Regions from separate parts of the Priestia sp. LL-8 genome, predicted to be linked through region 3. Evidence: riboswitches for the same ligand, from Rfam matches in the RefSeq annotation. Region 3 holds a riboswitch; each other region holds the start of a gene.
The links. Region 3 has a riboswitch for S-adenosylmethionine ahead of mtnK (S-methyl-5-thioribose kinase). Riboswitches for the same ligand answer to the same signal wherever they lie in the genome.
Positions count from the first base shown of each region.

Region 1 (3,281 bases), 3.5 Mb from region 3:
GCGTTACAGCTAAATTTCATGACGGCGGTATGAAATTATATGTTGATAAGCAGCCAATTGGTGAAGTTAGTTATGGGACAAGCGGCAATGAATACCGCTTTGAAGAAGGATATTCGCAAGAAAATAATAAGTTCTATCAATATGCGGACGTACAAAAACAAGGTGAAACGCAAAAATATACAGACTGCGACGAAGAAGCAGGATGGTGCTAAACAGTGGCAACTGCCGCTGTTTTTCTTGTTTTATGGAAATAATATGGCCTAAACTGCCTTTTAAAAGAGTTCTTTCTTGCAAATTTCTTTTAAAAAACAGGTGAACTGTGATACATTAACGAATATTGTATAGCATAAAGAAATGATGTTACTATACAACTGACGATTACGGGTGATGAAAATGGGGCTAATTGAAATTGAAAAAGTAATTATTGTCGAAGGAAAATCAGATAAAAAGCGTATTCAAGATATCATTCGAGAACCAATTGAAATTATTTGTACAAACGGTACGATTAGTTTATCAAAGCTGGATGAAATTATTGACTGTACGTTTAACAAAGAGGTATACATACTCGTTGACTCTGATGATTCAGGGAATAAGCTGAGAAAACAATTTAAACGAGAGCTTCCGGAAGCAGAGCATTTATATATTGATAAAATGTACCGAGAAGTTGCTGCCGCCCCTAGACATCACATAGCAACAGTATTACTGAGTGCCAATATCGATGTTAATGCAGAATTTTTAACATAAAAGGAATGAGCAACATGCAAGAATGGAGCGAAAAACAGCTTGATGATCAGTTAAAAGAAGGAGAAAGAGCCTTTATCTTTTTCCATACGCCTTTTTGCGGAACGTGTCAGCTGGCAAAAAAAATGTTAACCGTGGCAGAAGCGATGCTGCCGGATGTAACCATCGGAATGAGCAATTTAAATTATATGCCTTCAAAAGCAGAGTTATTTTCCATTGAAAGTGTACCTTGTTTGATTGAAGTGAAAAATGGCGAAATGATAAAAAAACTTTATGCGTTTCATTCCATCGAGCACGTGCTTGAAGAACTTCGATAATCAAACGTTTGTTTAAAATGAAGAAATGGAAAGAGAGCGAACCGTTGGGGCTGTTGAAATCTTGGGATATTATCCCAAGGGTAAAATCTGTTGACAGCCTATCTGACACATGCTAAAATCACACTCATGAATGTTCATAAATGAATGAATATTTCCCAAAAACAAAATAATTGTTGCGAACTCTTATCAAGAGAGGTGGAGGGACTGAGCCCTGTGAAACCCGGCAACCGTCAGACTAACTGAAATGGTGCCAATTCCTGCAAAGCTATGCGCTTTGAAAGATGAGAGAAAGGATTAAATATCGAGCCTTTCTGTCATGCGCAGAGAGGCTTTTTTGATGGGGAAAAATGTTTTACGGCTTTTTCATTCTATAGGGCAACCTAACATAATCAAGTTTTTACTAAAGAAGGTGAAGAAATATGATTACATTAACAGACGTTACAAAAATTTATCAGGCTAAAAGCGGTCGAGTAACAGCTGTTGACAATGTGAATCTAACCGTTAACCAAGGTGAAATTTACGGAATTATTGGTTACAGCGGAGCGGGGAAAAGCTCTTTAATTCGCTTGCTAAATGGATTAGAAACACCAACGACAGGAACGGTCGAAGTAGCAGGTAATGATATTGGAAAAATTAAAGGCGGAAAACTCAGAAAAGCTAGACAAGAAATTAGTATGGTATTTCAGCACTTTAATATCTTGTGGTCACGTACGGTGAGAGAAAATATTGCCTTTCCGTTAGAAATAGCAGGGATTTCAAAAGAAAAAAGAATGAAACGAGTAGACGAGCTCATTAAGCTGGTCGGACTTGAAGGGCGTGAAGATGCTTATCCATCACAGCTTAGCGGTGGACAAAAACAGCGTGTTGGGATTGCTCGAGCGCTAGCGAATAATCCAAAAGTATTGCTGTGTGATGAAGCAACATCAGCGCTTGATCCACAAACGACAGATTCCATTTTAGATCTGTTAGTAGATATTAATGAAAAGCTTGGGTTGACCATCGTATTGATTACTCATGAAATGCACGTCATTCGTAAAATTTGTCATCGAGTAGCCGTTATGGAAAATGGAGCAGTGGTAGAAGAAGGACAAGTGCTAGAAGTATTCAGAAAACCTAAGCAGCCGATTACAAAACGATTCGTTCAACAGATTTCTGAACCAGAAGAAACGTTTGAAACAATTGAACAAGTAAAAGAGCTATATCCAAGCGGGCAAATTATTCAGCTGACGTTTGTTGGCGGAAAAGCAGAGCAACCGCTCATTACAACGATTTTAAAACAGTTTGATGTAACGATTAATATTTTGCAAGGAAAGATTTCTCATACACAAACAGGTTCATACGGAACGTTGTTCGTTCATTTAGACGGAGAATTAACAGAAGTTGAAAAAGTCATTGCATACATTCATGAGCAGCAGGTAGAAGTGGAGGTAATGACAAATGCTTGAGAAACTATTTCCAAACGTTATTTTAGATGATTTTATTCAAGCGACAAATGAAACACTATATATGACGGCTATTTCAGTTATAGCCACGTTTGTTCTAGGTATTTTATTGGGGTTGCTTTTATTTTTAACGTCCAAAGGACAGCTTTGGCAAAACAAACCTTTATATGCCATTGTGTCAGCAGTTGTAAATATTTTTCGTTCCATTCCATTCATTATTTTAATTGTTTTACTGATTCCATTTACCAAAGCGTTGGTAGGAAGTATTTTAGGCGCTAACGCAGCGTTACCTGCTTTAATTGTTGGAGCAGCACCATTCTACGCGCGTCTTGTAGAAATTGGTCTGCGTGAAATTGATAAAGGTGTTATTGAAGCTGCTAAATCAATGGGGGCAACAACAAGCACTATTATCTTTAAAGTGCTGTTACCTGAATCGCTGCCAGCTTTGATTTCCGGTTTGACAGTAACAACCATTGCGTTAGTCGGTTATACGGCAATGGCGGGTGTGATTGGAGCTGGAGGTCTTGGAAACCTTGCATATTTAGAAGGATTCCAGCGCAGTCATAATGACGTAACGCTAGCCGCTACGATCTTAATTTTGATTATTGTATTTATTATCCAACTTATTGGAGATGCGATTACTGCAAAAATTGATAAAAGATAAAGGGAGGACTATTTATTATGAAGAAATGGCTTTCAGCTTTAGCATTAACATCTGCGCTAGTAGTAGGATTAGCTGCATGTGGATCTAACAATGGATCGAAAGATGAAAAGAAAATTG
Region 1 covers NZ_JAZAQH010000001.1:4,763,295-4,766,575, reverse strand. The annotation lists gene U9R83_RS24960 (YusG family protein) at 1-212, shown strand, start outside; gene U9R83_RS24955 (toprim domain-containing protein) at 394-744, shown strand; gene U9R83_RS24950 (thioredoxin family protein) at 759-1,058, shown strand; SAM riboswitch class I at 1,239-1,346, shown strand; gene U9R83_RS24945 (methionine ABC transporter ATP-binding protein) at 1,478-2,503, shown strand; gene U9R83_RS24940 (methionine ABC transporter permease) at 2,496-3,164, shown strand; gene U9R83_RS24935 (MetQ/NlpA family ABC transporter substrate-binding protein) at 3,182-3,281, shown strand, end outside.
Region 1: it holds a riboswitch for S-adenosylmethionine, as region 3 does, so the genes downstream of both, U9R83_RS24945 (methionine ABC transporter ATP-binding protein) here and mtnK (S-methyl-5-thioribose kinase) in region 3, are expected to answer to the same signal.

Region 2 (3,281 bases), 2.1 Mb from region 3:
TTGCGTCTCGTTTTGCACCGATACCGTTGCTAGCTTGAACGCATACACCGCAGCGTTTAAGTAGCTGTCCCAGTTTTCTCGTTTTAACGGCAATCCTTCACGCAGCGCCGGTTCATCTACTTGAATCATTGAAATGCCCTGACTTTCAAGTGCTTCTACTTCTTTTCTAAGAGCAAGCGCAATTTGATTTGCGACATCGTAGCGCGGGATATCATCACGTACAAACGACCAGTTTAAAATCGTAATCGGACCCGTCAGCATTCCTTTAACCGGCTTATCTGTTAGAGACTGTGCATACACAGTTTCTTTGATCGTCATCGCCTGCTCGTACGATACATCTCCGTAAATGAGCGGCGGCTTTACGCAGCGAGAACCGTATGATTGCACCCAGCCAAACTTCGTAAACTGAAAGCCTCCTAATTTTTCACCGAAGTACTCAACCATGTCCGTACGCTCAAACTCTCCGTGCACAAGGACATCTAAGCCGATGTCTTCTTGAATTTCAATCCATTTTTTGATTTCATCGTTAATGTACGCTTCATATGCTTCATCGCTTAACTCGCCTTTACGCCACTTTAGACGCTGTTGTCGCACTTCTTTTGTTTGCGGGAAGCTTCCAATTGTTGTCGTGGGAAGAAGCGGCAGTTGAAAAGCTTCTTGCTGAACGCGTTGACGTACGTCAAACCGCGTTTGGCGCTTAGCTTTATAGCTGTCCAGCTGCTTCAGCTCTTTTTGCACGTCTTGATGGTTTCGGAAAGATGATCCATTTAATGCTTGAATCGCCTGTTTACTTACGTTTATTTCTTCTTCTATTGCTTCTTTTCCTTGCTGCACCGCTTTTGTTAAAAGCGTGATTTCCTTTAGCTTTTCATCTGCAAAAGAGAGCGCATTTTTTAACACTGGCTCAATGGTTTCTTCATTTTTTACCGTGACAGGAACATGTAATAAACTCGATGAAGGCTGCAGAATCAAACGGTCTTTTGATACGGCTTCTTCAATTTCACTGATCGTTAAAAGCTGCTCGTCCAAGTTTTCACGCCAAATGTTTCGTCCGTCAATCACTCCTGCTGCCAGCACTTTATCAGTCGGAAACCCATATTTATTAAGCGCAGTGAGATTTTCTCCTCGGTCATGTACAAAGTCTAAGCCAATTCCTTCAACAGGAAGAGACACAACTTCTTTGTAGTAATCAACGCTGTCAAAATACGTTTGCAAAATGACTTTGACGTTCGGTGCTGCTTTTTTCAAAGCTTGATAGACTTCTTTGTACAGCGCTAGGTCTTCTTTTGATAGCGTTGTAGCTAAAACCGGCTCATCTATTTGTACCCACTCTACTCCTTCTGCCTGAAGCTCCGCTAAGATAGTTGCATAAAGAGGAATAAATTGTTCAACTACTCTTTTAAACTCACTTTCTTTATATCCTTTTGATAGCTTTACAAATGTTACCGGACCTAAAATAACGGGCTTTCCTTTGATATTTAGCTTTTGTTTTGCTTCTTTGTAAAATTGAAGCGGACGATTTTCTACGAGAGCCGGCTTACGTCCTTCTAGCTCTGGTACGATATAGTGATAATTGGTGTTAAACCATTTTGTCATCGTAGAGGCTACTGCACCTTTTGTTCCTCGCGCAATGTCAAAATACGTTTCAAGCGATACTGGTCCTCCCTCGTACTCAAAGCGCTTTGGCACCAAACCAAACATAACAGCTGTATCTAACACATGATCGTATAAGCTAAAATCGCCGACTGGAATCAATTCAATTCCTGCATCACGCTGTTTTTTCAGATGCCCTAGACGAAGAGCCTCCATTTCCTGCAGAAAGATATCTTTCTCTAGCTTTCCTGCCCAAAACTGCTCAAGCGCTTTTTTCCATTCTCGTTTTTCACCAATTCTTGGATAACCTACATTTGAACTTTTTACACTGCTCATTTTTTCCACTCCCTGTATATTTTTTTATCGGTAAACTAAAAAATCTCTCTTTTCGAAATGAAAAGAGAGATGATACGCATACTTAACTAAAGTTGAGATAGCCTGTTTTTCTCAACACGTATTCCTCACTCCTCTCTATATCCCGTAGAGCTTAAGTGCATACAACAGGCAGGTCTCCTGACTTAGGTTCATCGCTTCCTATCCCTTCCCATTTCAACATGAAACAGTGGTTAATAAGTTGCTCCCCATTACAGTGGCGGGACCGCGCCGGCTTTTTACCGGTCTTCCCTTTTAAGCTGCGTACATTCGTTACACAGCACCTGATGCATTTCTATGAAATTGTTTATTCAAAACACCTTCACATAAAATAAAAAGCCTCTCTATCATGAATAGAGAGGCATAGTATCTATGAAATCCTCTCTTATTTTTCAAAGCTGTACGCTTTGCAGGATGTAGCACCTTTTTAACAAAATTGTTAAATGGTTGCCGGGCTTCACAGGGCCAGTCCCTCCGCCTCTCTCAATAAGAGTTTTAATTGTTTATAATGTTTTGAATTTAGAGTTATCTTAACACCTTACATTTACGTTGTCAAAACAAATTTTAAAAAATCAGTTTTCAGGAGGTGCTGACGCTAATTTTTGCCTTAACAATTTGTAATCATCTTTTCGATGTGTTTCGATCAAGTCTTTTGCTCCTTGATGATACCCTGAAGAATAGATGTACTCTACCGCGGTTTCGATAAGCATTCTCTTTTCTTCCGCACACTCCCGGTCCATTAAAGGGAACAGTCTACCTAAAAGGTCATTTAAATCTTCCTTAATAAAACGATTAAGTCCTTCTTGCATCTTTTCGTTTGCCATGATAGCTCCTCCATTTGCTGTGTATCTTCTAATCCTCTATAAGCAGGCAGTTCACTGTAAATTTTAAGATAAAGTTAAGTCATTAAACAGTATATCAAGTGAATGTTTTTCTTCAATTACATATGTAATACAAATATATGACAAATATAGAGAATATATCATCATTCACTATCTATTATAACGTTTGACTGAGCCTTCTGCTACAAGGTTTCTTTAAACATTATGCACAATCTTCCAAAAGCCTGCCTGTGATTCACAGGCAGGCTCTCTATTAAACTTAGCTTTCTACTTTCTTGTTTTTACAAACAACTTCTTCGAGGTCGTCCAAAATCCTTCCAAAGAAGAGGTCCTAAAATGTCGTACCGGCTAACAAAAAACTCCGTAAAATTATAATTATTTAAAATTAAAGGCGGCTCAAAATCAAGGGGAGCACCCGCGCCTCCTGACAATACAAAATCAGTGCCTCTTCCAAGCGTAAACGACCCGTTTCTG
Region 2 covers NZ_JAZAQH010000001.1:3,385,842-3,389,122, forward strand. The annotation lists gene metE (5-methyltetrahydropteroyltriglutamate--homocysteine S-methyltransferase) at 1-1,929, opposite strand, end outside; cobalamin riboswitch at 2,080-2,268, opposite strand; SAM riboswitch class I at 2,348-2,458, opposite strand; gene U9R83_RS17585 (hypothetical protein) at 2,538-2,789, opposite strand; gene U9R83_RS17590 (metallophosphoesterase family protein) at 3,089-3,281, opposite strand, start outside.
Region 2: it holds a riboswitch for S-adenosylmethionine, as region 3 does, so the genes downstream of both, metE (5-methyltetrahydropteroyltriglutamate--homocysteine S-methyltransferase) here and mtnK (S-methyl-5-thioribose kinase) in region 3, are expected to answer to the same signal.

Region 3 (3,281 bases):
CAGGATCCGGAACCAGCACTGTATCTCCAGGGTTTAATAAGCACTGCGGGATTTCAACAAGTCCACCCTTCCCGCCAAACAAAATAGCTACTTCTTTTTCGGGATCCACATCAACCCCGTATTCTCGCTTATAAAAAGTCGCAACGGCCTCTTTCAAAAACTGATGCCCCCGAAATGGAGAATATTTATGATGCATAGGATTAGCACTTGCTTTTTGCAGTGTTTCTACAATATGTGAAGGAGTAGGCTGATCAGGATTTCCCTGCCCTAAGTTAATAACGTCGTGCCCTTGGGCCATTACTTTTCCTACCTTGCCTACAAGTGATGCAAAAAATTGTTTTGGTAAACTTTTCAATAGTTCCGATTGCTCAAATTGTTTCATCATCGCACACCTTCTCAAAAAATTCTTGAAATTCTAGTCACAAATAATATATTGTAATACTCAACTTGTAAAGTCATTTTTTTCAACTACTAAAAAAGGACGGATGATAAAGTGAGTGTAAAAATTACGTGTTTGCAACTTGATATTGCGTTTGGAAACCCAACTAAAAACCGAAAATATATTCAACAAAAAATGACAGAAGCGCTGCAAGAAAAACCTGATATCCTGGTGCTTCCTGAGCTATGGGATACAGCTTATGATTTGACGCGACTAGACGAAATTGCAGATGATGAAGGACAGCAGGCCAAGCAATTAATCTCTCAGTTTGCCAAAACGAACGAAGTAAATATTGTGGCAGGTTCGATCGCGAAAAAAACAGAGCAAGGCGTCACGAATACAATGTATATTTTTGACCGAAAAGGTCGTGAAGTATCACAATACAGTAAACTGCACTTGTTTAAATTAATGGATGAGCACCTCTATCTAGAAGCAGGAACGGCAAAAAATCTTTTTACACTTGAACAGTCTTTATGCGCAGGAGTTATTTGTTACGATATTCGTTTTCCAGAATGGATTCGGGTTCATACTAGCAGCGGAGCAGAAGTCTTGTTTGTTGTCGCTCAGTGGCCGGCTCCAAGACTTGCCCACTGGAAAGCACTGCTCATTAGCCGCGCAATCGAAAATCAATGCTATGTAGTCGCGTGTAATCGTGTAGGCCAAGATCCTAATAATACATTTGCCGGACATTCCTTAGTCATCGATCCTTGGGGAGAAATAATCGCTGAAGCTGGCGATAGCGAAGAACTTTTAAGTGCTGACGTTAACCTGGAACTTGTAAAAGAAATTCGCAAACAAATTCCTGTCTTTACAGATCGCCGCACAGAATTTTATTAATTATGTATTGACAGCCGTTTTTTTGCATGATACGATTTTCACCAGATATCATAAAATATTCAAACAAATCAAAATTGAATAAGTAATCGTACTCTTATCAAGAGTTGGCTGAGGGATTTGGCCCTGTGAAGCCCAGCAACCGACCGTCATTCCATCCTAAGGTGGATCACACCCGTAAAACATGTTTTACAAAGGCACGGTGCTAATTCCAACAGAAAGTAATTCTTTCTGGCAGATAAGAGGTTTGAACACTACAATCAAGCCTCTTTCCAACGAAAGAGGCTTTTATATTTTCTAAAATTATAAAAGCCTCCATATATTCTTAAACCTATTAACTTAGTAAACAAATCAGTTTAATAAACTATGGAGGGATTCCGATGTCAACAATAAAAACAGAGAAATATCAGCCATTAACAGAAATTTCAGCAATCAAACTTGTGAAAAAGCTAGGTCTTTTTGATGCCACAGAAGCACTGACTGCCCGTGAAATCGGTGACGGCAACTTAAATCTCGTCTTTCACATCATAAATGATCAAACGAATAAATCCATTATCGTCAAACAAGCACTTCCTTATGCAAAAGTTGTAGGCGAGAGCTGGCCTCTATCCTTGAACCGTGCCACAATTGAAAGCAATGCGCTCAAGCAATTCGGTGCATTTACGCCAGAACTTGTGCCCGCTGTTCATTACCACGATGAAACGCTTGCTGTTACGGTCATGGAAGATCTGTCTCATTTAACGATTTCTCGCGCCGGACTTATTCAAGGTGAAAGTTACCCTCTGCTCTCACAGCATATCGGTTCTTTTTTGGGACATATTGCGTTCAAAACGTCTGATTTTGCCTTAAAGCCTCAGGATAAAAAAGAAGAAGTTGTCAAGTATAGCAACCCAGACTTATGCAATATTACGGAAGATTTAGTTTTTACAGATCCTTTTTTTGATATTGATACAAATGAATTTGAAAAAGCGCTGCGTCCTGATGTAGAAGAATTGTGGAATGATAGTGATGTAAAATTACAAGCAGCGAAATTAAAATATAAATTTTTAACAAATGCCCAAACGCTCATTCACGGTGATTTACATACAGGCAGCATCTTTGCTAGCAGTCAAGAAACGAAAGTGATTGATCCAGAGTTTGCTTTTTACGGTCCGTTTGGATTCGATTTAGGGCAATTTGTTGCGAATTTATTTTTAAATGCTCTTTCTCGAGAAACAAATCGCGAACCGCTATTCGCACACATTACAAACACATGGAACGTATTCAAAGATACCTTTACTGCGCTTTGGCATTCTGAAAACACTGAACCTTTTGCTAAAGATGAGCGCTTATTACATGAAATTTTAACGCAAACGTGGCAGGATGCTGTTGGATATGCAGGATGTGAAATCATTCGACGTACGATTGGCTTAGCTCACGTGGCGGACTTAGACGAAATTTCTTCTGAAGAAAGAAAAATTAACGCTAAACGTACTGCGTTAAAAATTGGACGCTATTTGCTTCTGCACCAACAAGACGTTTCACCAAATGAATTCGAACATTTACTTCGATAACGAATAATGTACACAATGAAAGGATCGGTATCAGCATGACAAATACACTATCACTTCCGCGCTCAGTGGAATGGAATGAATCATATATTACTTTATTAGATCAGCAGCAGCTTCCTGGCAAAGTCGAGTATATTAAGCTGCAAACCATTAAAGACGTATGGGATGCTATCACTACCTTGAAAGTACGCGGAGCTCCTGCAATTGGCATTACGGCGGCTTTTGGTCTTGCTCTTTCTGCGCTTAGCTATGACACAGATTCAGTCAAGGAATTTAACAAAAAGCTAGCTCTTGATCAACAGTATTTAGCTAGTTCACGCCCCACTGCCGTCAATTTATTTTGGGCACTAGAACGCGTAGCGAAAAGCGCTGAATCCGCTTCGTCCGTTAATGAAGCTAAAACAAAAGTTGTTCATGAAGCTATTCAAATTCAAGTAGAAGATGAAGAAACGTGCTAC
Region 3 covers NZ_JAZAQH010000001.1:1,245,222-1,248,502, reverse strand. The annotation lists gene U9R83_RS06310 (pyridoxal phosphate-dependent aminotransferase) at 1-382, opposite strand, end outside; gene U9R83_RS06305 (carbon-nitrogen family hydrolase) at 494-1,276, shown strand; SAM riboswitch class I at 1,368-1,518, shown strand; gene mtnK (S-methyl-5-thioribose kinase) at 1,654-2,826, shown strand; gene mtnA (S-methyl-5-thioribose-1-phosphate isomerase) at 2,862-3,281, shown strand, end outside.